2 linked regions of the Methanococcus voltae PS genome follow. The protein of the gene in region 1 binds, or shares a complex with, the protein of each later gene. Links are inferred from orthologs where the notes say so. Each region holds a gene or a part of one and is shown on either strand. Other genes may lie near its edges.

Region 1 (15,917 bases):
TCCATACATCTTACTCTTACTCTACTTGCGCCTAACATTTGTTCGATAATTCCTAAAAGTTCATTTTCTTCTTTTCTTGGAGTTCTAACTCTAGTAGGTTGTGTTTGTTGTTGTCTTGGGTCCATTTATCTCACCTTTTAAGTTTAACAATCTATTAAATCATAACATAATGCAACATAATTATAATTAATATTGTTAAATTTTGTTAATTTATTTATTAATCATTCCTTACTTATTTATATACTTAATTATCATTTTTTAATTGCAAAGAATATTATTTCTTAAAATACCTATTGAAAAATGTAAACTTAATAAACAATGGGGTACTATTACTAGATTATTATAAAATTATTGATTATAATTATTAATTATTAAGCGATACGAATATAGGGGTAATATGATATTATTATTCATTATACAAGATATTATACAAGATTTTGAGGGCATATTATGATTATAAACTTACGAGCATTTTTAAAACCAACTGAAAGCTATGATAAAGTAGCTAAAGCAATAAAAAACATATTTCCTGACGCAGAATTAACTTTGGAAGACCAAAAATATGTTTTAGGAACTGCAAAAGATATTAATGTATTTAAACAATTATTACGAACTGAGGAAATATTGGATACTGGAAGAATGGTTTTAGAAAGAGGAGCTTCAGATAAATTATCTAAATTTTACATAAATAAACAAGCTGCTTTTTCAAATACATTAAATTTCGATAAAGATGTACACGGCGGTATTAGAATATCTATTATAATTGATGAAAAAGACGAAGAAGAGTTTAAATACTCAAAAAACTATAAATATTACGAAGATTATGAAGGAGACGTTAGTCCAGCATTGTTGCATTTAATTAAGAGTATTGCACCAAAAACTAAACACGGATATATAATCAATGAGTACGAATTGGACGAATATTAATCGTAAAAATAAAATTAAAAATAAAAGTAAAACTAATTTTAAATTAATTTAAAATAATAATTTTAATGTGAAAAATAAAAATAAGTAATATTTGGATACAAATAATAATTTATAAAAACAACCAATATTATAAACTAATAGACTAATGGTATAAAAACCAAAATTAATTATGATTTATACAACATAATTATTTATAGTTATTTTAGGGTGAAGTTATGATTAGGTATGTAGCATACAAAATAAAGCCAGAAGAGTTTTTAAACAATGAAATATCGAATAAAGCTTTAAATTTAAATGGAAAATACATTCACAGAGTTAGATTACTAGGAAAAGCTTCTAACATTACGCAAGAAGGCGTAAAAACATTCCAAGTAAACGACGTTGTTGTAAAGGATTTTGAAAATACTTCCGAAAACAAATTCCAAGAAGGCGATTTGGTGGATATAATCGGAAGAATCGGGATATATAATGAAGAAAGATACGTTTCTTTGGAAGTTCTCAGTAATAAATCCGAAAATGCCGAAAAATGGACTCAACTTAGGGAAAAAGAAATCGAAGAAACTAGAAAATACGTGAATGACGAAGGTAATCAAACATACAATAGAGATGAGTACCAAGAAGGCGAGTTTTCCGGTTCCAGCGGTTCATCAGGTGATGGATTTGAAGATATGGAAAACGAAGCTTTGGAAGAACTTTTTGGAGAATTAGATGCTAAAGATAACGTTTTAGATATTATAAAAAATAATAATGAAATAGGTTACTACGATATTTTAGATTTGGCAGAAATCTCTGAAGAGGAGTTAGATGGAATTTTAGAAGAACTAATCGATAATTCCGAAATTTACGAACCAAAACCAAGAGTATATCGTGAAATGTAATTATCTTAAAATTTAGTTTAAATTGCTATTTATAGGGAATTTGTTATTTTTTCTTATTTTTTCTTATTATTTTATCCATTTTATACTTTAATTTAGCATTTTTTTATCATACTTATTTATATTTTGATTAGGATAATAGATATTGTGGATATATTTAAGAATATATGCAAAACCTTAATTTATATGATTAAAACAAATTTACACATACAACATAAAGAGGTACATTATGAAGTTCGAAGATGAATCAAAACCTGATTCCGAAAATAATCAAAATGAATTGAACGATGAACCAAAAGATAATAACAACAATAATATAATTGCAAATACCAATAATACGAATAATAACGATAACGATAAAAATACAAATAAATCTATCGATAAACATGAATCTAAAACTAAAACTAAAAATAAGAATTCTAAAAGTTTAGTGTATTTATTCATTGTAATCATCGTAATTGCAATATTATTAACAAGTTCATTATACTTCGTAAATTTATTAGGGGCTGAAGAAGAACACGCAAACATTGCATTAATTGATTTTAACGGTGCTTTGTATTTAGACACGCCTCAAGATGATTTATTCACAGAATATCCTCCAGATGTTTATGATTACATTGATTGGTTGGACGAAGCTGAAAAAAACCCTGATATCAAAGGTATAATCATAAAAATAAACTCACCTGGCGGTAGTAGCATAGCAAGTACTAAATTAGCTAAAAAAATAAAAGAAGTATCAAAAACTAAACCTACAATAGCATACATTGAAGCTATGGGCGCATCTGCAGCTTATAGTGCCGCTTCATCAACAGGGTATATCATATCCGAAAAAGAAGCGATCGTCGGTAGTATTGGGGTAAGAATGGATATCTTACATTACTATGGATTAATGGAAAAAATAGGCGTAAACTCTACAATTATCAAAGGCGGTAAATACAAAGATATTGCGTCACCATATCGTCCAATGACTGAAGAAGAACATGCAATGTTGCAAAGAATGGTTAATAATTCATACGTGGAATTTGTATCGCAAGTAGCAGAAGATAGGAATATGACCTATGAACAAGCCAATAATCTTGCACAAGGTAAAATTTACGATGGTAGAGATGCTTTAAAGCTCGGTTTAGTTGACGAGAATGGAGATTTCGACCAAGCAGTTAAAGTATTGGCAAAACGTACAAACTTATCACCTAACGATGTATCGATTAAGACCTATTCAAAAGAAGATACTAGAGCCGACACATTATTTGGATTTAGCTCAAAAGAAGCTTTTTATTACGTTGGTAAAGGTATAGGTTCAGAAATGAGCCGTAGTTTTTCACAAGAGATGTATGAAAACTCCTATAATTATGAATTAGTTCAATAATTAAAGATATACTTAAAAATATATTTAAAGATAGAATTAAAAAATACAATTAATTTATTTAAAAATCGAAATATATGCAATATTTGGATTAATGCAATATTTGAGAATATAAAACAGATTATATAATATATTCAAAATGATATGGCATTATTTTAAATATTTTTAATAATTTAGGCGAAAATATGGATAAAGAAAAATTTAAAGATATAAAAAATTTTTTTAGGGGTAAAAAAGTAATTGTTTCTTACTCTGGCGGGATAGATAGTACTTTAGTAGCAAAATTAGCTCAAAATGGAGACGAATGTGTTGCAGTAACTATTGATAATGGATTTTTTTCAAAAAGTGCTTTGAAATACGCTGAAAAAAAGGCAAAACTAATGAATTTAAAACACGTTGTTATCGATGTTAATCAATTGGATGAAAACGCTTGCGTAGAAAATAGATGTTACGAATGTAAAAAGATAATGGCAAAAATTTTAACTGAAATAAAAGACCAATTGGAATATGATATTATCGTTGATGGTACTATTTACGAGGACCTTGTAGAAGATAGACCTGGTTTAGATGCTTATCGTGAGTATGGGGTTGTTTCACCCTTAGCAGATAATAAAATAACAAAAGATGATGTAAAAGAATTTTCATACTATCTGGGATTAGATATTCCAAAAAAAGAAACTTGCATAGCTACAAGAGTCTTGGATACGCCAATAACCAAAGAAAAAATGCAAATGTCAGAACTTGCAGAAGATTTTATAATGAATCTATTGGATATTACGGGTTATTTTAGAGTTAGAACTTTAAAAGACATTGCAATAATTGAAGTAAGCAACAAAGATGCACAGAAATTTTTAAAAACCAATATATTTGAAGAAATTGATACAAAGTTAAAAGAATTAGGTTATCACAGAGTTATGTTGGATTTAAGCTTAAAATAGGGCTAAATAATAAGTAATAAATAATAAATAAATCAATAGAAAATAGAATAAACTCAATAAATATAATACTTTTTTTGTTTGAATTTTTAAAAATCTAACTCTAAATATTAAGTTATAAAAATCATAAAATTCATAAAAATATATAACTATGTAATTATAAATTTGTATTTTTAAATTAACAAATTAACAAATTAACAAATAAGTAAATCAATAACTCAATAATTGAATAGGATAATACTTATATAACAAATGTTGAGGGGGTGTTGCCATTGAGCAAATTAACTGAAATAATTGCTACAGGCATTTTTTTAATAAATTTTCAAACAGCTTTTGGATATCCGATAATTTTAAAAGCCACTGAAGTATCGGGCGGGACTTCAAATAGTATATCATCGTTAGGAAGTTTAGGGGTTTATGAAAAAGAAATTTATTTGTTATTTATTCTATTGCTACTTTTAATAGTTATATTATTGATATGGAAGAGATATAAGACAAGTGAGTTTGGAAAAAAAGGTTCTAAAGACGATAAACTATATAATTACGACGAAGAGACAGAAACTTTAAAAGGTGATATGAAAAAGATGGGGAAATTAAGTGATACGGTTGAAAAAGGGAATAAAGATGTTGATAGTCAAGAAAGTCAGGATATTAAAAAATCAGATAAGGATGACATTAATATGTTTAAAGACTCTAATATTACATATAATTTAAAAAATAGTACTAGCATTGAAGTAATATACGAAAAAGAAGAAGAAAAAAAGTAAAATGGGTAATAATATCGCTAATAATATCAACAATATTGTTACTAATATTGATAATACTAGCAATAATATTGATAATGCCGTTATTATAGGAACATTATTACCAAAATTGACATTATAATACAATAATACCCAAATATTTTTAATTTATTGTTTATTATTAATTTTTTAACAATTGATAAGGCAATTAATCCCGAAAGTGTGGCGAACACTAATCCAACAATTGACTCAAAAGTTAATGCTACGTCGCTTAATTCAAGAACTCCAGCACCTGCTGTAACTGGTAAACTCATTATAAATGAGTATTTAAATGCGTCCTCTTTTTTCATTCCCCTATATACTGAAGTAAATAGGGTAGAACCACTACGTGAAATTCCAGGTAATATTGCAAATGCTTGAGTGATTCCGACCAATAAAGCGTCTTTATGGCTTATATCATACATGGATTTAGTTCCATGGTTTATTTTATCCGACATAATCATCATAATACCAGTAATAGCTAAGAATAAACCGATAAATTTTAAAGAACCGTAAAATGACGTAAAAAAGTTTTTTAACAATAATCCTACGATAACGGCTGGTATGGTTGATATAATCAATTTAAAACTTAAATCCATAGAGGATTTATCTTTTTTAACTAATCCTTTGGTAATTTCTATTACGTCCTCTTTAACGAACATAAAAACTGCCAAAAAAGTAGCAAAATGCAAAGCTGCAAAATAACTTATCTGTGGTTCAATTGACAACAATTTGGAGATAATTGCCAAGTGTCCAGAGCTTGAAACGGGTAAAAATTCTGTAAATCCCTGGACTATACCTAGTATAATTTGTTCAAATCCTAACATGTTTTCACTTTTTTGTAAATCGTAAATTCTTTATTTTTATTTTTAAATTTTTTTTAAATTTTTTAAATTCTTAATGTAAATATTTAAAGGTATTTAAAATCGTATTTAATATATTTTAAATAATCCCATATTTTAAAAAAATAATAATATCAAATAATATTATATTTGCACCATATTGTTGGTATTATTGGTGTTATTAGTATTATTAGTATTATTATTTGATATCCTATCTATTTACGATATTATTTATAGATTAGCATATATTTTATTTTTACATCTATTTTAACCTACCTTTAATTGCTTCAGCGTGGTTATATAAACCTTCTGCTTCTGCAATGGTGGTTACAACATCTGCAATACTTTTTAAGCCATCTCTAGTTAATTCCTGAACTGTAGGCTTTTTAATAAATGTTTCTACGCTAAGTCCTGAGTACATTTTTGCACATCCTGACGTTGGTAAAACGTGATTTGTACCGCTTGCATAATCACCAACCGGTACTGGTGCGTAGTGACCCAAAAATATGCTTCCTGCATTATTAATGTATTTTAAAACTTCTCTTGGGTTTTTGGTCATTATTTCAAGGTGCTCTGGAGCATATTCGTTTGATAAGTCTATACATTGGTCTAAACTACCGTAAACTATTGCGGAATTTTCCAAAGCTTTTACTATTATTTCCTTTCTCTTAGCATTCTGTGCAGTTTCAATTATTCGGTTCTTAATTTCAACCGCTTTATCTTCTGAAGTAGTTGTAATCACACAAGATGCATTAGGGTCGTGTTCAGCCTGTGCTAAGAAGTCAAGAGCCACATAATCCACATTTGTTTCCTCATCGCAAATTATTAAGACTTCTGATGGCCCCGCTGGGAAATCAATTGCTACTTCTCCGTAAACTAATTTTTTAGCGGTTGTAACAAATATGTTACCCGGACCTACGATAATATCAACTTTAGGAATGCTTTCAGTACCATATGCTAAACTTGCAATTGCTTGAGCACCCCCTAGTTTAAAGATGCTATCTACCTTACAAATATCAGAAGCCACTAAGGTTGCATAATTACCCTTGGTTCCATTTGGAGGGGATGTTACAACGACTTCTTTAACGCCTGCAACCTTTGCAGGAATTGTGGTCATTAAGACAGATGATGGATAGAAAGCTTTCCCACCTGGAACGTAGCAACCCGCTTTTTCAATAGGTCTTATGATTTGTCCAGTACTAATTCCATCTTTTTCCAATGCCCATTCTTTTAAATTATCAAGTTGAGCTTTGTGGAACTCGTAGATATTTTCGTGAGCTTGTTCTAAGCTACATACGACTTTAGAATCTACATTTTCATACGCAGTCTCAATTTCTTCTTTAGTAACCCTAAAGTTTTCGATATCGACACCGTCAAACTTTTTTGTATATTCTTTCAATGCAGAATCTTTATTTTCCCTAACATTTTTGAGGATATCGCCGACTATTGGCAATATATTGTCCATATTAGTCTTATTTCTGTCCATTATTTTTTGAATTTCTTCTTCATTTAAATCATCAATTTTTTTAAAAATAATCATAATGTCCCTCAGTTAATTTCTAAGATTAACACATAATTAAAATATAATAAATATATCTAAATTTGTATAGTGATATATAAATATTTACCATATTTTAAGATATTTAAATTTAAAATTTCATTTAGTATTTTAAACTTTACACTCTACAATAGCTATTTCTTCAATAACTCTTTTAATCAAGTTTTCAACTGTGTAAACGTTTTTTAAATCGTATATACTAACTATGTTTTTGAACTTTTCATTGTTAAAATCATCTGATACGTTTAAAAATTCTACAACATCTTTTTGAACGTTTCCGCCAATTTTATCGATAATAACTTCCGCAACTTTTTCATCTTTACAAATAAGGCATACATTTCCGGATTTTGCTCCTAATAATTTAATAGCTGTCGATATTTGACGAGTAGCAGAAGCTCTCACTAATATCTCTACCCAAAAATTATTTGAAATATTTTTTTTAGTCATAGCTTGTACTATACCTTGTTTAATATGGCTAATAGTAGCTATGCAATCCGCATTTAGCATTTGAAATTCAAATTTCTTGTTTAATTGAAATATGTCATTATTAATAGTTGCATTATTAATCCCAAGTATTATAAATGTCTCGCCATTGATTTTAAATTTATTTTTTTCAACTATTTCTTTCATAATTTCATTCATAATATCGCCATATGATAATAAGTGTATAGATAATAATTATAAATAATATTTATAAAATAACACATAGTATATATTAATGTACATTAGTAATTATGTATAATAATTATTTATTAATCAAGTCGAATTAAATTAAAATAAATAAAAATAAATAAAAATAAATCAAATTTGCATTTTTTTTAAAATTAATAGGGTAAATTATGTCAACAGCAGATGATAAATTTGGAAATATAATTGAAGATGAAAATAAAAATACCAATAAAGATTTTTCTTTAGAAATTGGAGATAATTGCGTGGGTTGTGGCGCTTGTGTTCCATTTTGTGAGCAGGAAGCAATAACTGCACTTGGTAATGCTACAATTGATACCGAGAAGTGTATAGAATGTCACGCTTGTGTAGATTACTGTACAATAGGTGCAATAACTATAATAAATAATAATAAAATAATATAATAAATTATAAAATTATAAAATAAAATACTAACATAAAAAATAATAGGATAATATAAAAAGAAATTATTTATTTAATTGGTGATTTATAATGTATCTTGGAAGATTTTTAATACTGGGCAAAACAGAAGAGGGTAATCCTTTTGTAACTTACAGAGTATCAAGCAGAAGTTTCCCAAACAGAGTTTCAAAGGAAATGGATGAAAATACAATAGCAATAATCCCTAAAGATTTGGAAGAAATATTTAAAAATACTTATATTACTTATAATTGTGTTAAAATAGTAAACGATGAAAAAAACGATATGGATACAATCGTAGCTACAAATGGTTCGCAAACTGATATTATCGCAGATAAAATTAAATTAGGCTTACCAATAAGAGACGCACTTTCATTATCTATGATAGGAATGGATTATGAAAAAGACGATTATAATACGCCAAGAATATCCGTAGTTTTGAACAAAGAAGAAGCTTACATGGCTTATGTAGCAAAAGATGATATTAGGATTAAAAAAGTAGATTTGGAAGAGGGCAACGCTTATTATTTAAGTGTTTATGAAGCTTGTAAGATAACAAGTCACCAAAAAATAGCAGTAGATTTAAAAACCGCTGAAGAAATCTCTAAAAACATAATGGAACACGAATATTTCGAGAATCCTGTAACTTGTGCAACAGTTATGATTACAGAAAATGGTATCGAAAAATCATTACTTTAATTTTAAATTTATAAATTTATTTTAAATATGTAAATTTTAAATAAATAATATTTTAATTTATTTAAAAAAATAGAAAATAGTTTTTATTTATATTTTAGTCTATTTTAGTCTATTATATTTTATTTTTTTTAATTTGTTTTATTACTTGTCGTGATTAAGTAATCTTTTGTGAACGTTATCATATAATTTCACAAGTATTTTTTTAACTTCTTCTTTTTCTTGTTCGTCAAAGCCTTCTAAAATATCGTTGTTTAATCCGATAGCTTTTTCCCAACAGCATTCTTTGAATTCAGAACTTTTTTCAGTCAAGTAAATTCTATTTATCCTTGCATCTTCTTTATCAACAACTCTTTTGAGGAAACCTTTTTTCTCAAGACAGTCGATTAATCCTGAAATTGAAGATGGTTTTATGCCCAAGTATTCGTGTATTTCAGACTGTGTTAAACCGTCTTTTACCCATAAGCAAGATAATACTCTAAATTGTGAAGATGTAATTTCGCAATCTTTTAATAAACTGTTGTTTAAAATGTTTAATTCCAAATGTATCAAATAAATGTAGTGGGATATTAAATCATTAGGAGTATATTTCAAATTATCACCTTTTTAAATTATACTTAGTAGTTGATATTTTGTGAGATTGATATACTTTAATAAGTTGTTATGGATATTTTTATGGATTATGCTACATATTTTTCATATCTATAGTATTTTATTTCATGTTTGCCCATACGAATTAATATAAAAATTTTATAATTAATTACTTATAAAACTATTATGTTTATTCATATATTTGAATATACGTTTAAACTATTTAATAGTTTATATTGATTGTGTGAATATATTTAATATTTAATATTTGGGGGTTTTGAGGTTTGCCATTATTATTAATATTTATTAATATAATTTAGAAATCTAATATTAGGATTATAATTTTAATTCTAATTTTTTAAAAAAAATTTAATAATGTGCACCAATAAATACATTCGAATGTAAAATATTTATCCTTATATATATTACTTTCGCTAATAATCCTAAAAAGTTGCTATATATCCAAATTTGTAATATATTAATAATAAATATTAGATAATCCAAATAAACTATAAAACAATAAAACAATAATTTGTATGAATAATATGAATAATATTAAAATATATTATAAAAATTTAAAAATTTAAAAAGTGATAACTTGATAGCATACGCAATAGGACTTTTGGGATTATTAATTGCATCTATACAGGATATCAAATCCCGAGAGATAGAAAATTATATTTGGATAGGGATGGCAGTTATAGGATTGCTTTTATCCACATACTTATCGTTCACAACAGGCAACTTTATGCCAATAATCTCTTCAATATCAGGATTTATAATATGCTTTATAATTGGTTATTTAATGTTTGTATTAGGCATCGGTGGTGCAGATGGTAAAATATTAATGGGAATGGGCGCATTAATTCCAAGCTACGCATTTCCAGTATATTCTTCACTTCAACCGTTATATACAATGGAATATATACCCTGGTTCCCATTGTTGGTTTTCTTCAACGGTGTAATATTAATGATTGTGTTACCTATATATTTGTTCTTTAAAAACCTTTCAAACGGTGTAAAGCCTAAAAAATTGAAAGAATATGTTTTAATGTTAGTTGGTGAATATATAACCGTAGCAGAAGCTAAAAAAGGAAACAAAGTAGTATTGGGAAAAGGAAAAGACGTTAAATTGATACCTTCAGTAAATGACGATAAAAATTATGATTTGTCAAAGTACAAAGATACGCAATATGTTTGGGCAACTCCGGAATTACCTTTATTGGTACCGATTGCACTATCTTACATCATAACGCCGTTTTTAGGTGACAAAATACTTAGCATTATATTGCCCATGTAATTAGTAATAGAATTAGTAATATAATTAGTAGTATAATTTAATAATTTAAAGGTTGAAATATGTTAAAGACATTACCCCCTACATTAAGGGAAAAAAAGAGATATTTGGCTTTTGAAATACTTCACAAGGAAGAACTTTCAAATGACGATGTCATAGGAATAATTAGAAGTTCCATAATCGATTACTGTGGATTTAAAGAATGTGGTATTGCTAATCCCTGGTTAATTGATTATAGCAACGGAATGGGAATTTTAAGGGTCGAAAGAACGCAAGTTGACAACGTAAAAGCTTCTTTAATTATGGTGGGCCATTATAAAAGAAATCCAATAAATATACGAGTTATGGGAATTTCAAATTCTATAAAAAATATCAGAAAAAAATTCTTGCACGTTCCTCATGAGCCATATTATAAGATAATTCAAAGAAAAAAACGAGAATATCAAAATAAGAATAATAGAAAATAAAAAAAAGAAATTAAATATCTAAATTAATTTATCAGAATATTCTTTTTTAAACAATTCTAAATTTTTCAAAGTAGTATCTAAAGTAAGAGGCGTAATTGAAACATTATTTTTATTTCTAACGGCGTGTACGTCTGTACCCTCTTCCTCATCATATACGGGACTACCATCAATCCAATAGTAATCCCTACCCCTAGGGTCTTTTCTTTGGTCAATATGGGTGGTGTACATTTTTTTAGCAAGAGTAGTGATTTCCCAAGGCGTTTTAGTATCTGCTTCATGTGGCACATTTACATTTAAAACGTCACATCCGCTATCGAATACGTCACATTCAATGGATTTTTTAAGTACATTGCTTAATATTTTAGCAGAATTTTTAAACTCAACAGGGGCATGACCTTCATTAAATTTAATATCGTCAGTTTTAACCTGCAATGAACAAGCTATTGATTTAGCACCGTGATGAGCTCCTTCAAAAGCAGCTCCAAGAGTTCCAGAAGTGGTGATTTCAGTACCTAAATTTTCACCAATATTTATTCCAGATACCACGTAATCTGGTATTTTATCAAGTATTTTAAATATTCCAAGAACGACACAGTCCGTAGGCGTTCCAGAAACGGCAAAACCTTCCGTACAGTCTGGAAGCTTAACTTTTGTTATTCTAAGGGGTTCAAATAAACTTATAGCTCTTCCGATACCGCTTTGTTGATTTGAAGGAGCTACAACAGTCACATTTGCATCAAAATTATTTTCTAATGAATTTTTTAATTCTAATAACCCATTTGATTGAATTCCATCGTCATTAACTAATAATATATCAATTTTATCCATATTATCACCAAATATTAGTTTAGCTTATTTTTAGATTTTAGATTATAAATTATTTTAGATTATTTTATTTATGATAGCTATAATTAAAAATATGTCTTTAAATATTATAAATATATTATAAATGTTTAAGTTTTATATAAAATAACAGGTATCTTAAATATACGTCAAAAAATAAAAAAATAACGTAAAAAATAACGTAAAAAATAAAAATGCTCGATGATGATTGTCATCTCTACTGAAGTCAATATTGCTATCATAGTGTATCGGATTATGAGTTTATAGCAATTTGAAAATGATGAATACACAGATACTGAGAGCACTCTTTTTTAAACTTCATTTAACTTGAATTTACTCAAATTTAATTTTTAAAATCTTATAAATTTATTGGTTTTGTCTATCCTATTTTCACTAATCTTATTTTTTAAATATTATGCTATCTAAATTTAAATAAAAAATGTTATATAATAAGAATAATAGAAAAAATGTATATTTAACAGTATATAATGCCAGATTTTATTAAAAATACTGCATTAATAATTCAAAAAATAAATTGAGGGTAAATATGATAAATGTTGTAAAATTGGGATTTTTCGGAAAAGACAACCGAGGGAATGAAAATCCATTTTTTAAAGAATTTTTATTAGATGGGGAAGAAATACTATGTTCATTTAAAGGAGTACGTGATGAATTGGTCTTTACTCCATCAAGGATAATAATGATGAATGCACAGGGATTAACTGGAAAAAAGAAAGAATTTAGGTTTTTCCAATATAGTAAAATTAATAGCTACGCTATCCAAAATTCAGGAACATTTGATTTAGACAGTGAAATAAAGCTCGTAATTGGAAGTGTAGAATACGAATTTGGGTTAGGAAAAGGTGTAGATGTAATATCTATTGGAAAATTAATGAGTGGATTAATCCAATAATTTTTTATTTTCTTTGTATAATTTAAATTAGCATTTTTTTATCTTTTATCTTTTATCTTTTATTTTTTATTTTTTATTTTATCTAACTACTGAATTATATTCTTAACAAAATATTTTTATCAGATTTATTCATAAGTTATTTTAAATAGGATACCTCATATAATATATTATTAAATTACACATTTTATTATTATAATGAGTTAATTAAGGGATATTTATGTCAAAGATAAATGTAGAATGTACTGACCCGGAAGGAAAGCAAATATATGATAGAATAATCCAAACAAACCTTGAAGATTTAGTTTTGGGTAAATCTATACTACAAGTTACTATGATTTGTAATTTGGAAGAACCTTATTTTATAATAGGAGCATTGCCTAAGTCTACCTCTAGAGCAATTAGTTTACGGGATATTGCGGAGATATCGGAAGAGATAAAACAAGATGACAAAGTTATAAAAAAATTAACTATAATTGACGAAACTTATGCTCCAAAACTCCTAGAAAAAATAGCTGTACTCGACCAACCGTCTAGATTGGAGATTGTAACTGATTCAGATATCGAATTAAACACAAAGATTTACGATGCGAAAGATGAATTCATCGATAAAGTGCTAGATTTTATGAATAGAGTATTCCCTGAGGGTATGCGCGTTAGACAAACCTTACACGGAAAATCAATTGCTATGGTGGCATCGGAAAAACCAATAGCTCCAGAATGGTTAAAAGAAGCAAATGATTTAAAAGAAACTTTAGAAAACCAATAATTTGATAAAATATACTAAAATATACTAAAAAATATAAAAAATATAAAAAACTAAAATAAATATCATAATAAAATAAAAAATATAAAAGTGAAATTATGAAGAATACAATCTCAAGAAGCTTTGAATTAAAGGATTACGCTATTCAAGGTACTAAATTCGGCGATTACTGGTTGAAATTAGAAAATCATAAAAAATTAAAAACAGAGATATCTTATATTCCAAAAGATTCAGATTTTTTTACAAAAGAGCAAGCAAAAAACGTTGTAAATAATCTTTTCGAAATTTTAAAAAGTTTTAAAGAACAATTACCCGAAAATATAGAAGTAGACATTTTATTTAAGAGCTTTGACGTTTGTAAGACGATTACGCTATCGAATGACAATACAAGTGATAAAAAAGACTTATACGCTAAAATTGAAGACGAGAATAATATGAATAATATAGATGAAATTCTTGTAAGTGTTTATTTTATTGTAAAATACGACTTATAAATTATTTATCATTTTTATTTTTAATTCAGTTATCATTCTTATTTTTTAAGATTATTCATCTTGTGAGGATGTTTCAACGATTTTTGAGGTTATTATTTTAGCAATTGGTCCTGCAATAAATGAATACGGGATTGCCACTACAATACCTATTAAAAATTTAGATGGCCAAGCACGTAATAAAGCTTCATTAACGCCTAAAACGGAAGCAGTCATTACAAGAGACATACCAAAAGCCATTAAAATTGACATAAAAAGTCCAAAAATCATATTTTGATATTTCTTATTCATTTTTTTTAGTTTAAACATAGTATATTCTCCAAAAAATAATACAAATAGTAATTAAACAATATTGAATGATATGAATATATAAATATTAACTTATTTTAAGTTAAAATAATTCAAAAGATTTAAAATGGTATAATATCTTAAAATATTTTCTAAAAAATGGACTGAGCGGGATTTGAACCCGCGGCATCCGCATAGCCAATGCGGCACTCTCCCAGGCTGAGCTATCAGCCCACTTAAAAAAATCAATTTACAAAGTAGTAATTAATCATTACATTCATATTAATGAATATAACCTTGTATAAAAAAACGCAGAGGAAGGGATTTGAACCCTTGCGGGGCAAAGCCCCATCGGATTTCAAGTCCGACGCCTTTGACCAAGCTCAACCACCTCTGCACATAAAAGAACACCAATAGAGCAATTCCTTAATCTATTGTATCTCTCGCAATATATCATTAAGTATTCTACTATATAAATCTTTCGGAATATATCCTCGAGTGTAGTAATAGGGTGTATTAATATTAAGTAATGATATTAAGTATTAATATAATGAAATTCTATGATTTAGACCATATATAAAATTACAATTATCGATTAAACTTATTAAAATTATTAAATTATTAAGTTATTAAAATTATTAAATACGTGATTATAATGGAAAATACTGCAAAACCCCTAAAATATGAAAATAACACTAAAAACTTAAAATTCACACAATGGACTATCGAAAAACGAAATTTACACGATTTAAACGAATTAAAATCAAATATTATAAAAAATTTAGAAAATAGTGATTTATTGGATAAAAAAGCTCTTTTAATGTTAAGCGGGGGCAAAGATAGTGCCACTGCACTTGCATTATGTAAAGAATTAAATATAAACGTTGAATTATGTATTCATTACGTCCACAACTGGAGCTGGGATATTTCAAAAAACGAAGCCGAAAAGTTGGCTAAAAAATATGAAGTCCCGATTATATTCCCCGATATAACCGAAAAGCTCTCTAAAAAAATTCGCGGTGCAAAAGGTAAAAGTATCTGTAGAATATGTAAAGACATAATGAAAATTAGAGCTGTAGAATATGCACACGAAAATGGATTTGATATCATAATAACTGGTGATACCGCCTTGGAAAAAATCTCGGGGCCAATTTTAGATGATTTAAGGGAAAAAAACCC
Region 2 (16,006 bases), on another replicon or contig:
AGTATATTTAAAATCTTTATAATAGTAATATAGTAGTAATATACTTACATAAAATTGAAATAAACAAGTAAATTCAAGTTAGGGTAATAAATATCTAGATATTTATTATAATACTAAAAATAGGGATAATATGGAGCAATTAAATAGCACTATTGAAGAAATAATGATTAAAAATGTAGTATCTGCAAAAACCAGCGAATCTGTTGTTGACGCATTTGAAAATATGCTTAAAAACAAAGTAAGTTGCTTACCTATAGTAAACGACGATAAGGTTTTAATGGGCATTATAACGACCACAGATGTAGGCTACAACTTAATAAAAGATGTCTACACCTTAGAAACTACTCTTGAAGAAGTAATGACAAAAGATGTAATATCTGTTAAACCTTCTGAAACAATTAAACAAGCTTTGCAAAAAATGGATATAAACGGAACTGCTTCAGAAATTATAAACCAGCTTCCTGTAGTTGACGATGATGGAAAATTGATTGGTATAATTTCCGATGGGGATATAATTAGATATATTTCAAAATTAATATAATCTATAATCTAAGTTCAAATTATAAATTATAGTTTAATCTAATATATTTTTAATTATATTATTTTTTTTTAAATTATATCTTCTAAGAGATAGATATATTTTTATTATCTTGATTAAAAATTATTTTTAACATAAGGTTTATTGAGTATTATTAACCAAAATACCAATTATATCTCAATAAATATATAATATGTATAACAAATAATATATCGAAATATAAATATATGAATAATAAAAAATTACATTTATAATTATAAATAATGATATTAATAAAATATAAATTGAATATAACATATTGATAAATTAAATTAAATTAAATTAAATATAAAATATAATGTTACTTAATGTTTTTACAAAACTGATGTGGTGATATTGTATATAAATAAATAATATACATCAAATCATATTGTGAGGAGATATTGTGAGTGCAAGAGAACAATGGGGCTCTAATTTGGGTTTCATAATCGCAGCAATTGGTTCTGCGGTTGGTTTAGGAAACATATGGCGGTTTCCATACATGGCTTATGAAAATGGTGGAGGGGCTTTCCTTATACCTTATATAATTGGTTTATTTATTGTTGGTGTTACAGTTTTAGCTTTAGAGTTCGTTATAGGACATTCTACAAAGGGTTCCGCACCCCTTGCTTGGAAAAGATTAAACGGTAAATTCGAATGGTTAGGTTGGCTTTCCGTATTTACTGCATTTATAATCACTACCTACTATATGGCAATCCTTGGTTGGGGTATTGCATACTTATACCAGCTTTTATTCATAGGAATACCTGCAGATATCGGAGGATTCTTCTTCAATGATATATTACAAATCTCAAGTGGGCCTGGTGAAATAGGTACATTCCCATTATTATCGTTAATATCAGTTGTTCTTGCGTGGGTTGTAACTTATGTTATTATCAATTCAGGGGTTAAAAAAGGTTTGGAAAGAGCAAACAAGGTATTTATGCCCATACTATTCCTTATGACTGTTGCATTAGTTATAAGAGGGTTTACCTTACCGGGTGGTATCGATGGTATCTTACTCTACGTAACTCCAGATTTTTCAAAGATAACTAACTTAAAAATTTGGGTTGACGCATTCTGTCAGATATTCTTCTCCTTAAGTTTAGGATTTGGTATTATGATAGCATACTCAAGTTACTTACCTGAAAAAACTGACTTGACAAAAAGTTCACTTATTGTAGCTTTGTCAAATTCATTCTACTCATTAATTGTAGGTCTTGCGGTATTTGGAACATTGGGATACATGGCATTCCAACAGAACATACCAATAACTGAAGTTGTTCAACAATCCATTACTTTGGCATTTGTTACATTCCCTACGGCAATTTCATTAATGCCTTTCGGAAGAGAATTTGGTATTATATTCTTCTTAAGCTTCGTTATTGCAGGTATCTCATCAGCATTATCCTTAATGGAGTCATTCTCGTCTGCAATTATCGATAAATTCCAAATCAGCAGGAAAAAGACTTCGTTTATTGTTACAATATTAGGTATTCTAGGGAGTTTAATATTCGTAACTCAGTCTGGTTTATACTGGTTAGATATAGTAGATAACTTCATTTCAAACGTAACATTACCATTAGTTGGTATATTAGAAGCTATTGCGGCAATATGGTTATTTAAAGGTGAAAAACTTGTTGAATACATCGATAGATTGTCCCCTATTAAAATGGGTTCATTATGGAAAGTATTCGCAGGTATAATTACACCAGTGTCATTATTGGTGTTCTTAGGATTCCATACGTACAGTTTAATTACAACAGGTTACGGCGGATATGAAAGCATATTTGTAGCATTAGGTGCTGCAGTTATTCCTGCTATGCTCTTAGGTTCAATCATCTTTACATCAATACCTTGGAAAGAAAAAATTCAAGACTGGGACAGCTTTAACTACAATAGATTTAAAGAAATTGCAAAAGAAGTATTAAAAAAGGAAGAAAAAATATAAATAAGCTAAAAATATAAAATTATAACTAAATAATATATTATACCACATTAATTTTATAATATATTTTTTTAAATACCTTTAATTTTTCTACTTTTCTATTTTTCTATTTTTCTATTTTTTAATTTTTAATAGTTATCATACTACCTAAATTCAATTAGATAAATAAATATAGTATAATATATAGAAATATTTTCAATAACTCTGTTATTAGCCCTTATTGCTAATAAATACAATATTTTGGTATTTTTAGAATATTAATGAATTTTGGTGATATTATATGTATTTTAATAAATTATCTACGATAGAAAGAGTATACAACATAGGCTTGGAACATGATTCAATAGAATATTTATTTACTTATATAAACAAATTTATATTGGAAAGTGAAAGCGATTTAATAAAATTGTACGACTTAAAAATATTAAATAAGCTTAGTGTAAGTCAAATAATGTCTTCTAGGGTCGTTACAGTTAATGAAAATGATTCTGTAGATTTTTTGAATAGCGTAATACGGAAGCATAAACATTTGGGCTATCCGGTCGTAGATTCTGACAAAGAACTTGTTGGAATTGTTACATTCAATGACCTTGAAAAGAAATCAGTACCTGGTAAAACAAAAATAAAAGACATAATGACTAAATCCAAGAATTTAGTAACCATAAGATGCGATGAATCTGCATTAGCTGCTCAAAAATTAATGATAAAAAGTAAAGTTGGTAGATTAATAGTTTTAGATGAAGAAAACAATATATTGGGCATTATAAGTAAAACGGATATCTTAAAAACCAATGAAATATATAGTAAAAAAACTACCAAAATAAAAGATTGTAAACATATTACAAACCTTTATTTCTACGATACAGATGTTAAAAAGCTTGAAAGACTTAAGGATAATATAATAGTACTTATGAGCGCTAGAGGATACATAATTTCTGAAAAAGAAGATTATGTAGAAGTAAAATCAAGAGATTGGGACGCATTTGCTAAATTAGTTAAAAATAATAACGGGGAATTATCCCATATATCTATTGACACCAAATTGTTGGATATTATGAGTATTAAAGTTATTAAAGAAATGATGAAAACGATTGAAAAAGAAAAGTTTGAAGAAATCGTAATTACTGACCACGTAACTATGGTAAATGAAAAATCAGCAATACAAAGAGTTATTACAGACTTTGCATTATTTGAAGACAGTAAAAGGACTTTTGGTACAATTACCGTTCGAGTGGACATGTGATTAAAAATAAACGAAAATTACTAATGAAAATAGTAATTATATTATTTATATTAAAATATCATATATCAAAATCTTATTTTATATTTTACAATAAAATAAATTATTAAATTTTAAAGTTATTTACTGTATTTATTGCGTCCTGTAGTTTAAAATTGTTTTTGTACAATGCAGAACCTACAACAACGCCAGCTACACCTATTTTTTTGAATTCAATTAAATCTTCGATTGTAGTTACTCCGCCAGATGCTATAATCGGTATATTTAAGTTATCTACGAGTTCTTTTGTAGGTGTGATATTTATACCATTTAAAAGACCTTCAGAGTCTACATTTGTAAATAAAATACTACCAGCACCTTTTTCTTCTAAAATTTTACCCATTTGAACTGGTGTGTACTCTGTTTTTTCCTTCCATCCTTTTATAACTACTTTACCATCTTTTGCATCTAAAGCAACCATTATTTTGTCACTACCTACTTTTTTAGCAAGTTGTTCAACAAAATCTGGATTTTGAACTGCCACAGTACCGATAATAACTTTATTAATCCCCAAATCGACTAATTCTTCCACATCTTGTATGGTTCTTATGCCACCACCCATTTGAACAGGTACTTTTGACTCTTGAATTATTTTCTTAACACAGGGTAAATTTACACGCTCTCCGTCAATTGCACCATCCAAATCTACAAGGTGCAACATCTCTGCACCATTTTCTATCCACATTTTAGCTATTTCGTCAGGGTTGTCATACTCCACATGTCTCTTTGTGGGGTCTCCTTGTATTAACTGCACGCATTTGCCTTCTTTCATATCCACAGCAGGTATAATATACATCAGTTTCACCATCTAAAATTTTATCATAATTCTATTATAATTCTATTATAATTCTATTATAATTTTATACATATCAAAATACATTTTATACAATTATACTTTATTATTATTCGCTTATACAGACGTACTCTTATAAATTTTAATTACATCCATTAGTAAGATAATTATTGTATTTAATTAAAAATTATAAATATCTACCCTTTTTTTCAACTTTATCAATCATTTTTAAAGTTTTATCATAATCTTTAGAAATTTTGTAGCCTTCCAGAATATTATTCCAAATTTCGTCAAATTGTTTGTAATGTGTGCTTATTAGTGCTTTTTTCAAAACAATTAAGTCAATCGCCCTATCCTCAAAAACGTCAGTATATTTTGCTAATCCAAAATCTAACACATATAATTTAATATTTGATTCATTACATAACCCATTGTCTTGACTAACCATAAAATTAGAGGTAGTTAAATCATTGTGAATTATGTTTTCGTTGTGCATTTTAGCAATTGATTCACCGACTCTAATTAATAAATTTTTTAAATCAGGATTTAGACATTTATTATTTAATATATAATCTTTTAAAGATACACCGTCGATAAATTCCATTATTATGCTATTTTCATCTTTATTTATATCATAAACTGTAGGGGTGCAAATTCTTAAATTTTTTACATTATTTAAAAATCTTGCTTCTTTTACCGTTCTTCTTTGTCTTATAAGTATATCCAACTCATTTACACGGTAACCTTTTACTATCCTAGTCTTCTTAATAGATTTATTCCCTAAATAATCAATAATTTCAATATCTGCCTCAGCACCCTTTCCAATTAAATTTTCGGGTATTACTCGTTGAGCTTCATTTATTTTTATATTATCCTCATTATTAATCCAATTTACACCCACCATATCTGCACGGTAATTTGGCATAATTTTTGTATCTGCTAAATCAGTTCTTTTTCCATTTTTATATTGTAAAATACCTAACCAGCCTATCATAGCCCCATTATCGCCACAGTATTGTTTTTCGGGCACATAGAAGTCAACATTTTGCTCATTACACATTTTTTGTAGCATTTCTTTTAAACGGTCGTTTGCAGCAACTCCTCCAACTAACATTACTTCTGACTTATTGGTGTGTGCTAAAGCTCTCTCAGTTATTTCTGTTAACATTGCGAAAGCCGTTTCTTGTAAAGAGTAGCATACATCTTCCAAAGTATGATTCCCACTGGTATCTTTTGATTTCTTAATTGCCGCAGTTAGTAATCCAGAAAGAGATAAATCCATACCTTTTATTGTGTAGGGTAATTTTAAGTAATTTCCACGATTTTCCAAATTATCTTTTGATTTCTTTGCCATTTGTTCGATATATACGCCACCAGGATGTGGTAATCCACAACTTCTTGCAAATTGGTCTAAACAGTTTCCTATAGCTATATCGTGAGTTTCACCAATTACTCGATATTTATTACCTACGTAAGCCAAAATTTGGGTATTTCCACCGCTTACATATAATGTTAAAGGGTCTTTTGCAGGTGTTGTTAATTTTCCTATCTCTACGTGACCTACACAATGATTAACGCCGATTATAGGTTTATTTAGTGAAAGAGCCAAAGCTCTCCCCGCCGTTGCAGTCACTCTTAAACTTGGACCTAAACCAGGTCCTTGAGAAAAAGCCACTAAATCAATATCTTTTGGATTCACGTTGTTAAATGCGTCTTTTAAAAGTTTTATAAAGGTTTCCGCGTGATGGTCTGCAGCTTCACGAGGATTTATTCCTTGTAATGGCGGTTTGTAGATTATTGTATTATTGTACAGTACTTCTCCATCCTCGGTGACTATACCCACTCCTGTTTTTTCAGCAGTCCCCTCTAAGCCTAAACAGATTAATTTTTTACTTTTTCGATTCATAATTTTCAACTTCGTATCATCTAAAATATTATTCTAAAATATCATAATATTGATATGTTAATTAACTATTTAAATTAAATATTTATAATATGTAAGTAAATAAGTATGTGAATTATATCAATTTATAATTTCATAACTCAGAATAGAAAAAATCATATTTCGAGTAAATATAACAATGATATATCAATAATATTAGTATCTATTAATCAAATATTAAAAATATTAAAAATTAAAATAAAATTATAATTCAAATTCATAATGAGGGACATAATGAAAACTTTAATGATACACTCTGATTATTTAGAATATGAAGCTAAACAAAAAACTAAAATGGCTGAAGAAACTGAAAAATTAAGCGGAAAAATGGACGAATGTTTAACCGTTTTTATAGCGGTTGAAAGAGACGATGAATCCGACCCTGAAGCGGTTGTTAAAAACGTTGTTGATGAAATAAAGAAAACTGCTGAAAATTTAAAGGTTGAAAATATTGTATTATACCCATATGCTCACCTTTCAAGTAATTTGGGCTCTCCTGATGTTGCTAAAAAGATTTTAAAAGATGTTGAAGAAATTTTAGCACCTGAATACAATGTTTTAAGGTCACCATTTGGATGGTACAAGGCATTTAAAATTAGCTGTAAAGGTCACCCATTAAGTGAACTTTCGAGACAAATTAGTGCTGAAAGAACCGAAGATGCTGAAGAAAAGGAAAAATCAAAAACCACTTTCTATGTTGTAGACAAAGACTTTAATTTAATTGAAATGGATGAAAAAAGTGTTAAAACAGTTAAAGATGATGGTTTAAAAGCATTATTAAAACATGAATTAGGAATTAAAGAAAATAAAGAAGATAGAAAAAGCAAAAAGAAAAGTGAAAGCGAACCTCCTCACGTTACATACATCAAAGAAAAAGAAATTTGTGATTATGAACCAAGTTCAGATGCAGGTCACTTTAGATGGTACCCAAAAGGTAAATTAATCAGAGATTTATTATCAGACTATGTTTACGACTTAGTTGTTAAATACGGAGCTATGCCTGTTGAAACTCCTGTAATGTATGATTTAGGAAACAAAGCAATTAAAGAACATGCTGATAAATTTGGAGAAAGACAATATAGATTCAGACAAAGCAATAAAGACTTAATGTTAAGATTTGCTGCTTGCTTTGGTCAATTTATGATGAAAAAAGATATGTACTTATTACCTAAGCACTTACCTTTAAAATTGTACGAATTATCAACCTACAGCTTCAGATACGAACAAAGAGGAGAATTAGTAGGTTTAAAAAGATTGAGAGCATTCACAATGCCTGATATGCACACTGTTTGTATAGACATGGAACAAGCAAAACAAGCATTTGAAGAACAGTTCTGGATGGGCTTAAAAACTGGTGATGACTTAAAAACACCTTACTCAATCATATTTAGATTTACAAAAGACTTCTACGATGAACACAAAGATTGGTTATACAACATAATCACAGAATATAGAGCTAAATACGAAAAAGATGTAATTTTAGAAATTTTACCTGCAAGAAAACACTACTGGATTGGTAAAGTTGATATGGCTGTTGTAGATAGCTTTGGAAGACCTATTGAAAACCCTACAGTTCAAATCGATGTAGAAAGTGCAAAAAGATTTGACATTACTGTAAATGATGGCGATAAAAAAATAAACCCTATTATATTACACTGTTCACCTACAGGTAGTGTTGAGAGAGTATTATGTGGTTTATTAGAAGGAGCTTACTTAAACACTCTCGAAGACGTGCCTCCAATGTTACCTACTTGGTTAGCACCTATTCAAGTTAGAGTTATACCAGTTTCCGATAAACATCAAGAATATGCGCTTTCAGTTGCTGAAACATTAAGAGCTAATGGAATAAGGGCTGATTACGACGATAGAGAAGAAAGTATCGGTAAAAAAATCAGAAATGCGGGTAAAGACTGGTCTATGTACGTTGTAGTTATTGGTGACGAGGAAATGGAAAAAGGTAACTTAAATGTAACCGTTAGAGCTAAATCTTCAACCAAAAAACCAGTTAAAGAAGTAATGACCTTAGATGAGTTAATAACGAATATAAAATCAGAAACTGAAGATTGTCCGGTTAGGCCATTGCCATTACCTATCAAATGCTCAGTACAACCAATATTTAGATAAGAACTTAAAAATAAAAATAAAAATAATTTAATAAAATACTAAAATACTTTTTTTTCATTTTTGAGATGTTTAAAATTTAAAATAAATAATTTATTAAAAAAGATATAATTTATATTATATTATTTTATGTTATAATTCTATAGTTAAGTTAATTATGCTTTTTCGTTCCTACTTAATGCGATTATCCCATTTGCAACGGAAACAGCTACTGGAGTTCCTCCTTTTGGACCTATTGTTGAAATAGCGCTATTTTCGGAATTTCTTAATAATTCTTTAGATTCTGCAGCCTTTACAAAGCCCACCGGTGCCCCCACAACTAGAGCAGGTTTTATATTTTCTTCTTTTGTCAATCTAACAATTTCTATTAATGCTGTTGGTGCATTTCCGATTACTACAACTCCACCGTCAATTTTGTCTTTTAATAATCTCATTGCAGCTTCTGCTCTTGTTATTTGTTCTTTTTTTGCCAATTCGATTGTTTCTTCACTTTTTATATTGTTATAGATATTTTCATACCGAATTCCTGCTTCAACCATTGAAATATCTACGATTATAGGTTTTCCATTCTTTATTGCTTCGACACCGTTTTTTACTGCGTCATCTGTAAAATCCATTAATTTTGCATATTCGGGGTCAGCAGTTGCGTGAACAACTCTTTCAATTATACCCATTTGTTCTTCAGTGTAATCCTCGTATTTTGTTCCTAAAACATCTTTTATCTTTGATTTTACTATTTCTCTTGATTTTTCGGCAATATCTAATCCATTTTTGGTAATGGCTCCCATAAACATTATTTCACCAGCTGTCTAAAGTTTTTAAATTTTATAAAGTTTTATAATTTAAATTTCAAGTTTATATAATGATTGTAATATATTTTCGTATTATTTATTAAAGTTATGTTTAATTATATTATTATTTAATTTATTATAGTACTATAAAATACAATATTATAAATAGATATGGAAATTAATTTTAAGTAATTTTAAGTTGATATTTAATAATATCTTTGAAAATAAAAACAAAAAAATATGATGAAAAAAGTAAAAATTCATTTTTTTTTGAATTAGATTAAATATACACATATATTTCGTTATCTAAAACTTTTATAATTTCAGATTCCTGGTCTAATTCAGTATTAATTATTTCAATATCGGCTTTTAAACAGTCTTGTATTGCTACGCTTAATATATGTTGAACATTTTCATCTTTTGAATATAGTTTAACAGGTATTTTGTGGAATTTTGATAATCTTGCAATATCTCTTAATGCAAATCTCATTTCAGTGTACAATACCACATTGGCCATAGCTTCTTCAACATTTTTCTTAAAACCAAATAATACAGGGTATTCTTGTTGCGTTATCTCATCTTTTTTAACTTCGTGTTGAACTTCGTAGTTTGATAGTAATCTGCCAATTACTGATTGAGGCAAGCCTGCAGGGATTTTTACTTCAATAATATCAAATTCGGGGTTGTTAAATTCGTTATTTTCTTTATTTTCGCTATTTTTTGCATCCATTTTTTTCACATCATTTATTGTTAGATTGTCTAAATATTACATCATTAAAGTTAATCAAAACTATGACTTACTACGATATATATTTATTTGAAATTAATTTATACCATAATGTAAAATTAACTTATAATGCCCCTAATTTAGCCAATAACGCTGATAACTGAATTCTATCGTTTCCGCCTTCTACAATCCTAAAGTCGCATTCTGCTATAGCTTCAATTAAAGATATTTTTTCATGCTCTTCGATATCCAAATATGGAACTTCCCTAAAGATTTGAGTAAGGATATCTTGTCCACCCATTCCCCAATCGACCATTAGTTTATAAAGTTGTTCCCTTGATTCCATAAATCTTGCGTTTAATGCTAAATCTAACATTTTCTTAATTTCGTCAGGTCTAGCCCTTGAAGATACTTTGTAAACTATATCTTCATCAATTTCATTGGAAACAGCCGCTGCAGTCTGCAAAACATTTATTGATTTTCTCATATCGCCTTCTGATACGTAAATTATTGCGTCACTACCACTTTTATCCAAGGTTATATTTTCACTTTTTGAGATGTATTCCATGTATTCTAAAACATCTTCTGTTTTTAATGGCGAAAATCTAAATATTGCACATCTTGATTGAATTGGAGGAATAATCTTACTTGGATAGTTGCAACTTAAAATAAACCTACATATATCGGAGTATTTTTCCATTGTACGTCTTAAAGCATTTTGAGCATCAGATGTTAAAGCGTCACTCTCGTCAAGGAATATGACTTTAAATGGTGCATCTCCGATTGGTTTTGTTCTTGCGAAATCCTTTACTTTTGTCCTTATTACGTCAATACCTCTCTCATCAGAGCTGTTTAATTCCAAAAAGTTTTCTCTCCACTCTTCGCCATAAAGGTCCTTTGCTAAGCATAACGCTGCAGTGGTTTTTCCAACACCCGGTGAACCACTAAATAGTAAATGTGGCATTGATTGCTTTTCAACATAATTTTTAAGTCTTTCTATTATTTCTTTTTGACCCACAATTTCGCTTAAAGTATTTGGTCTGTATTTTTCAACCCATGGCTTTTGCATATTTTCCCTCGATTACTAAAAGATTAATTTTTAAAATAAATTAACGATAATATTATAATCGTTATAGAATGTTAAATAATATCTAATATCTTTTAAGGTTTATTTATATATTTATAAATTAATTTAAAGTATTAATGTAATCTACTTTTATTCTATTATTATTCTACGTTTATTCTTTAGAAAATGTATATTTTATTAATTCTCCAAAGCGGGATTTTACAATATTTTTCTTACCTAAAACTTTAGCGTGAGCATCTAATTCAATAATACCATAGTCAAACATGTCTTTTATTGGATAATAAAGTCTAGGACCGTCACTTATGCCAACTGTAACCGCATTAGGGTTTTTTTCTTTAATCTGGCTAAGTACTTTATCGTCTAAAGCGTGCGGTACTCCTGAAACAAATATAATATCTGGAATTTCATCAATATTATTTGAATTAGATAACTTATTCAATATTTCGGAAGCTTTAGAACCTGTAATTGGATATTCATCTAATCCACCCGTTATATAATCTATGGTTATCCCATTTTCCTTAAATTCTGATAATACATTTTTTGCATCGTTTTTTACTTTTTCAAATCCTACACTATTGTCTAAATTTGCAATGTTTATTATGGCCGCATCATCTTTGAAAGCTTTGTTTATTTCCACGATAGGGTGTGAAAATAAGTACGATGTTTCTTTCTTCGCATTTAAAACACAAGCTATTACAGGCTTTGATTTAACGTTATTTAAGTTATCTAAATCACTTGAACTATTGGAACTATTTGAATTTCTTATTTTTTCCTTGAATATTTTTATTACTTCATCGATATCATCGTCGTAAGTTGGCTTTAAATATTTTTTCTTTGCCATTCCCTTGGCTTTTTCTACTTCAGTAGCTTTATTCAATAATTCAACCTGCCTATTAAATTCTTCTTCAGAAATTAAATTTACATCTAAAGCACTTTCCATTGCTCTAATAGCGCCTATTGTATTGTCTGTAAGTCCACTGTGGATATCTACGGCAAGTATTAATTCATTGTCTCCATATTCCTCATTTAAACCAGTTATATCTTCACCGATTATCATACTAGCACAAGTTCCTACAACTCCTATTTTTAATAATCTAGAGCTTTTAAGGTTTTTAGGGTCTTTTGAATCTTCTTCACGTAAATAGGATATTACATCATCAATTACGTTCTTTAATTTTTCAGTTGCGCCAAATATGAAGTCATTTTCATTCATAGCCGTTGTAAATACCCTTATGCCATCTATTTCCAAAAGTCTTGCAGTTCTAAAACAGCAACCACTAGGTCCGTGCATAATTATGGCATCTACGCCCATATCTCTTAGTTGGTACATTGTTGCGGCTATTGGAGAAGGTCTAGGGTGTAATATCACGTTATCACTCGTATTTTTATAAATGCTATATTTTTTATGATATAGTACGATTATAAGATTAATATAATTAATCATAATTCGATTATAATATAGAATATTATTAAATTTATTATTAGTAATAATATCAGTTATGCACTATTAATATTTTATCAATCAGATACAATATTTTATAATTTTTATAGGATTTTTTCAGTATTTTATCATTAATTCATAAGATGATTTGGGATATATAATATATTTTATATATTATAAGATATATTAAAATTTATAGAGTCAATATTATTAGTTAGACATTTAAATTTGGATTAACTTTAGTTACAGCATTTAAAAGCGTGGCTTAAAATACATAGATAATATAAAAATAAAACTAAAATAAAACTAAAATAAACTATGAAAACGTGCTTTGGAGGAAGAAAAGCGTGACAAAACTTAGAAGAGTAGTTCTTGACGTATTAAAAACACACGAACCCAAATTAACAGATTTAGCACTTGAAATTTGTGCTTTGGAGGGTATCGATGGTGTAAATATCACAGTATATGAAATCGATAAATCCACGGAAAGTGTTAAAATTACTATAGAAGGCTACGATTTAGATTACGACGTTATTAAAGATGTAATTGAAACAATGAACGGTGTTATACATAGTATCGACGAGGTAGCTGCAGGTACTAAAATTGTAGACGAAGTTAAAACTCCCCAAGATAGATAAATAATTTATATTAATTTTATTATTATTTTTAAAATTTAAAATAAAGATTATTGTGATATTATACGATAGTTTAAAGTAATCATGACTTAGTATATTAATTTTATAGTGCTTAACATTTAAATTAAAGTACCAATAACGTTTTACAGGTTAAAAATTCAAAAAGGACAAATATGACTAAAAATACTAAAAACGAATTCAAAAAGGACGAAAAAGAATATATTGATATAAACTACATCAATACATCCGAAGGAATTGAATATTTAAAAAAAATCGGATGGAAAGGCTTTGTTTTTACTCAAAATGTACACTTATCAAAAAAAGTAGAAAAAAATACGGCTGGAAAATCAGATAAAATTGAAGTAGAAAAAACGGATTATAGCAAAGAAAAATATTTAGAGTGTAAAGAATTAGGTAATACTGCAGGTTTAAATGTTTATTCAGGAATTTTATTGTATGCTTCAGGCGTTAAAGATTTAGAAAAAGGCATAAAAAAATATAGGGGCAAATGTGATGTATTAATGGTAAAAGGTGGAGATTTAGATATTAATAGGTTTGCACTTGAAAAAGATGACGTAGATATATTAACATCCCCAGCATTTAGACGTTTAGACTCTGGAATAGACCATATAACCGCTAGATTAGGTAGCGTGCATAGAGTAGGCTTAAATTTAAATTTTTCGGATATTTTAGTAAAAAAAGGCTATGAAATAGCAAGACTATTAAATTCATACCAAAGAAATATCAAACTTGCTAAAAAATATAACACTCCGGTTATTATATCAACTGGCGCTAAAAATATGTACCAAATAAAATCTCCAGAAAATTTAAGAAGTTTTTTAACAACCATTTCTAATTTAGAATATGCTAAACTTAGCATGGGTCAAATGAACAATATTATAAGTTATAGAACCAAATTAAAAGAAAATAATGTACTAATGTATGGTTTAGAATTTGAAAAAGTTGAAAAAAAAGCTGAAAATATTGAAAAAGAAATATAAACTACATATAAATGTGTAAAATAATACAAATTATAATTTATAGTTATTATGTTATGTTTATAATTACATATTGATTATAAATTAAATACTTCTTTTGCATTTTCCCCTAACATTTTATTTATTAAATCATTTGCACTATAATTTACAGATTTTAAATACCCCGAATTTTTTTCCAAAACAACTTTCATCTTTAAAAGACTGTATATATCAGAAGGGGCACTTGAAATATCACTGTTTATCATTATTTTTAAATTATTTGACTCCCTAAGCGCTTTTAAATCCTCTCGCTCATAAACGTATTTGATTAAATCCATTGCTGATTCAGGCGTTAATTTTTGAGGTTGTACTGTGAAACCCATATGAATATTATTTTTATAATCGGGATTTTCAGAAATTTTTAAATCGTTTGTTTTTACAATGTAATCCAGTATTAAATCAATATTTTCATAATCTACATGTTCTATGATGATATTGGTTGTTAAATCGCTCTCATCGATTACTTCTAATAATTCTTTGGTAATCTCTCTTTTATTGGTTCTTGGTGTATGAAGTACTATAGGCTTTTTTAAACTCTCTGCTAAATCCATTTGCTTTTTTAAGATTATTATTTCGGTTTCAGTAGCTAATTCTAGCCCTACTTCGCCTAAGCCTACAACTTTCTCATTTTTTAAATATTCTTTGATTATTTGATAATCAATGTCATCTATCTTTTGAGGTATAGCCCTTGGATGAATGCCAATACAGACATAGTATTTTAAACCTACCTTTTCAAATCTCTTTGGTTCGAACATTAATAATTTGTCAAAATGAGCCCTGGAGACTTCGAATGAGTAAACTGGCATAGGGTCATGTGCATGAGTAATTACGCCATCTAAAAATTTCGATAAAGCTTCTAAATCTTCAAATGAGCGAGTGTCAGAATGAATATGACTATCAATTAACATAATACAATCACCTTAAAAAAATAAAAATTATTATTAGTATTATTAGTATTATTAGTATTAGTATTATTTAATATATTATTCAATATGTTGTTTATTAAGGTATTTATATTATATGGAAAGTGTTATTAAAATTTTGACAATAAATCACCAATTAAACCTGGTATTACATAATATATTAGATTTTTATAAGATTCTATGAATAAATCTATCATATTTATATTATTAGCTATTGAATAATTTCTTAAAGCCCAATCTAATGGCTCCAACAAACCTGCAATACTTACGAGAGTTAATATAGTTCCCAATAATATAATATAATTTATATAATCTCTTAATTTTAACTTTGGAAGATTTTTGATACCTGATATATTTGTACTTTTATTGTTATTATCCCTATTATTTTCGTTATTAGTATTATTAGTATTATTATCCAATGATTCATTTGAAAAATTTTCTTTTTTGGAATTTAAGTTTAATGTGTAAGATAAAGGTAATATCTTTAAAGCATAATGTATTCCCAAAGATATGGACAAAGCTACAGCTCCAAATTCAAAAATACCATGTGGTATAACAGCTATTAAATCTAAATATCTTAATTTAGCACCTGAAAGTCCAGTGAACGGATTTATAATTGTTATTAGGTAAAATATAAATAAAGCATTTAAATAGGATATATTAGTATCATTTTCTTTTTTAATATCGTGCCTATATAATAACGCAACTGCAATTATTGCAGAAGAT

The links.
Region 2: the proteins of cgi121 (region 1) and M2325_RS05790 are in contact, whole or in part, in a crystal structure (PDB 3ENH), measured with the Methanocaldococcus jannaschii proteins. The link is inferred for Methanococcus voltae PS from one-to-one orthologs.

The regions. Positions count from the first base shown.
Region 1 is NZ_JANUCQ010000002.1:350,519-366,435, reverse strand. What follows is about bases 6,160-9,020. They hold cgi121 (KEOPS complex subunit Cgi121), read right to left. Parts: upstream 7,925-9,020; coding sequence 7,394-7,924; downstream 6,160-7,393. Other genes in these bases: M2325_RS04875 (IMP cyclohydrolase), read left to right, coding at 8,462-9,020; M2325_RS04880 (DUF362 domain-containing protein), read left to right, coding at 8,122-8,373; hisD (histidinol dehydrogenase), read right to left, coding at 6,160-7,261. Also shown: eif1A (translation initiation factor eIF-1A), read right to left, coding at 1-125; M2325_RS04920 (RNA-binding domain-containing protein), read left to right, coding at 451-927; M2325_RS04915 (winged helix-turn-helix domain-containing protein), read left to right, coding at 1,143-1,805; signal peptide peptidase SppA, read left to right, coding at 2,032-3,168; ATP-dependent sacrificial sulfur transferase LarE, read left to right, coding at 3,351-4,103; M2325_RS04900 (hypothetical protein), read left to right, coding at 4,373-4,867; M2325_RS04895 (undecaprenyl-diphosphate phosphatase), read right to left, coding at 4,951-5,709; more of hisD, read right to left, coding at 5,987-6,159; more of M2325_RS04875, read left to right, coding at 9,021-9,088; M2325_RS04870 (MarR family winged helix-turn-helix transcriptional regulator), read right to left, coding at 9,230-9,679; preflagellin peptidase FlaK, read left to right, coding at 10,275-10,976; M2325_RS04860 (Rpp14/Pop5 family protein), read left to right, coding at 11,036-11,440; 5'/3'-nucleotidase SurE, read right to left, coding at 11,459-12,268; M2325_RS04850 (PH domain-containing protein), read left to right, coding at 12,831-13,196; M2325_RS04845 (methanogenesis marker 17 protein), read left to right, coding at 13,414-13,962; M2325_RS04840 (hypothetical protein), read left to right, coding at 14,058-14,453; and 2 more genes. UniProt on the Methanocaldococcus jannaschii protein: Component of the KEOPS complex that is probably involved in the transfer of the threonylcarbamoyl moiety of threonylcarbamoyl-AMP (TC-AMP) to the N6 group of A37, a step in the formation of a threonylcarbamoyl group on adenosine at position 37 (t(6)A37) in tRNAs that read codons beginning with adenine.
Region 2 is NZ_JANUCQ010000003.1:35,974-51,979, forward strand. Bases 4,124-7,073 are described here. They hold M2325_RS05790 (bifunctional N(6)-L-threonylcarbamoyladenine synthase/serine/threonine protein kinase), read right to left. Parts: upstream 6,483-7,073; coding sequence 4,764-6,482; downstream 4,124-4,763. Other genes in these bases: hisA (1-(5-phosphoribosyl)-5-[(5-phosphoribosylamino)methylideneamino]imidazole-4-carboxamide isomerase), read right to left, coding at 4,124-4,579; M2325_RS05795 (threonine--tRNA ligase), read left to right, coding at 6,753-7,073. Outside these bases: M2325_RS05770 (CBS domain-containing protein), read left to right, coding at 131-541; M2325_RS05775 (sodium-dependent transporter), read left to right, coding at 963-2,507; M2325_RS05780 (CBS domain-containing protein), read left to right, coding at 2,785-3,747; more of hisA, read right to left, coding at 3,851-4,123; more of M2325_RS05795, read left to right, coding at 7,074-8,642; M2325_RS05800 (cobalt-precorrin-8 methylmutase), read right to left, coding at 8,795-9,433; M2325_RS05805 (hypothetical protein), read right to left, coding at 9,711-10,160; M2325_RS05810 (replication factor C small subunit), read right to left, coding at 10,282-11,226; cfbD (Ni-sirohydrochlorin a,c-diamide reductive cyclase catalytic subunit), read right to left, coding at 11,396-12,613; M2325_RS05820 (DUF211 domain-containing protein), read left to right, coding at 13,033-13,323; rnp3 (ribonuclease P protein component 3), read left to right, coding at 13,494-14,321; M2325_RS05830 (TatD family hydrolase), read right to left, coding at 14,396-15,265; M2325_RS05835 (hypothetical protein), read right to left, coding at 15,391-16,006. UniProt on the Methanocaldococcus jannaschii protein: Required for the formation of a threonylcarbamoyl group on adenosine at position 37 (t(6)A37) in tRNAs that read codons beginning with adenine.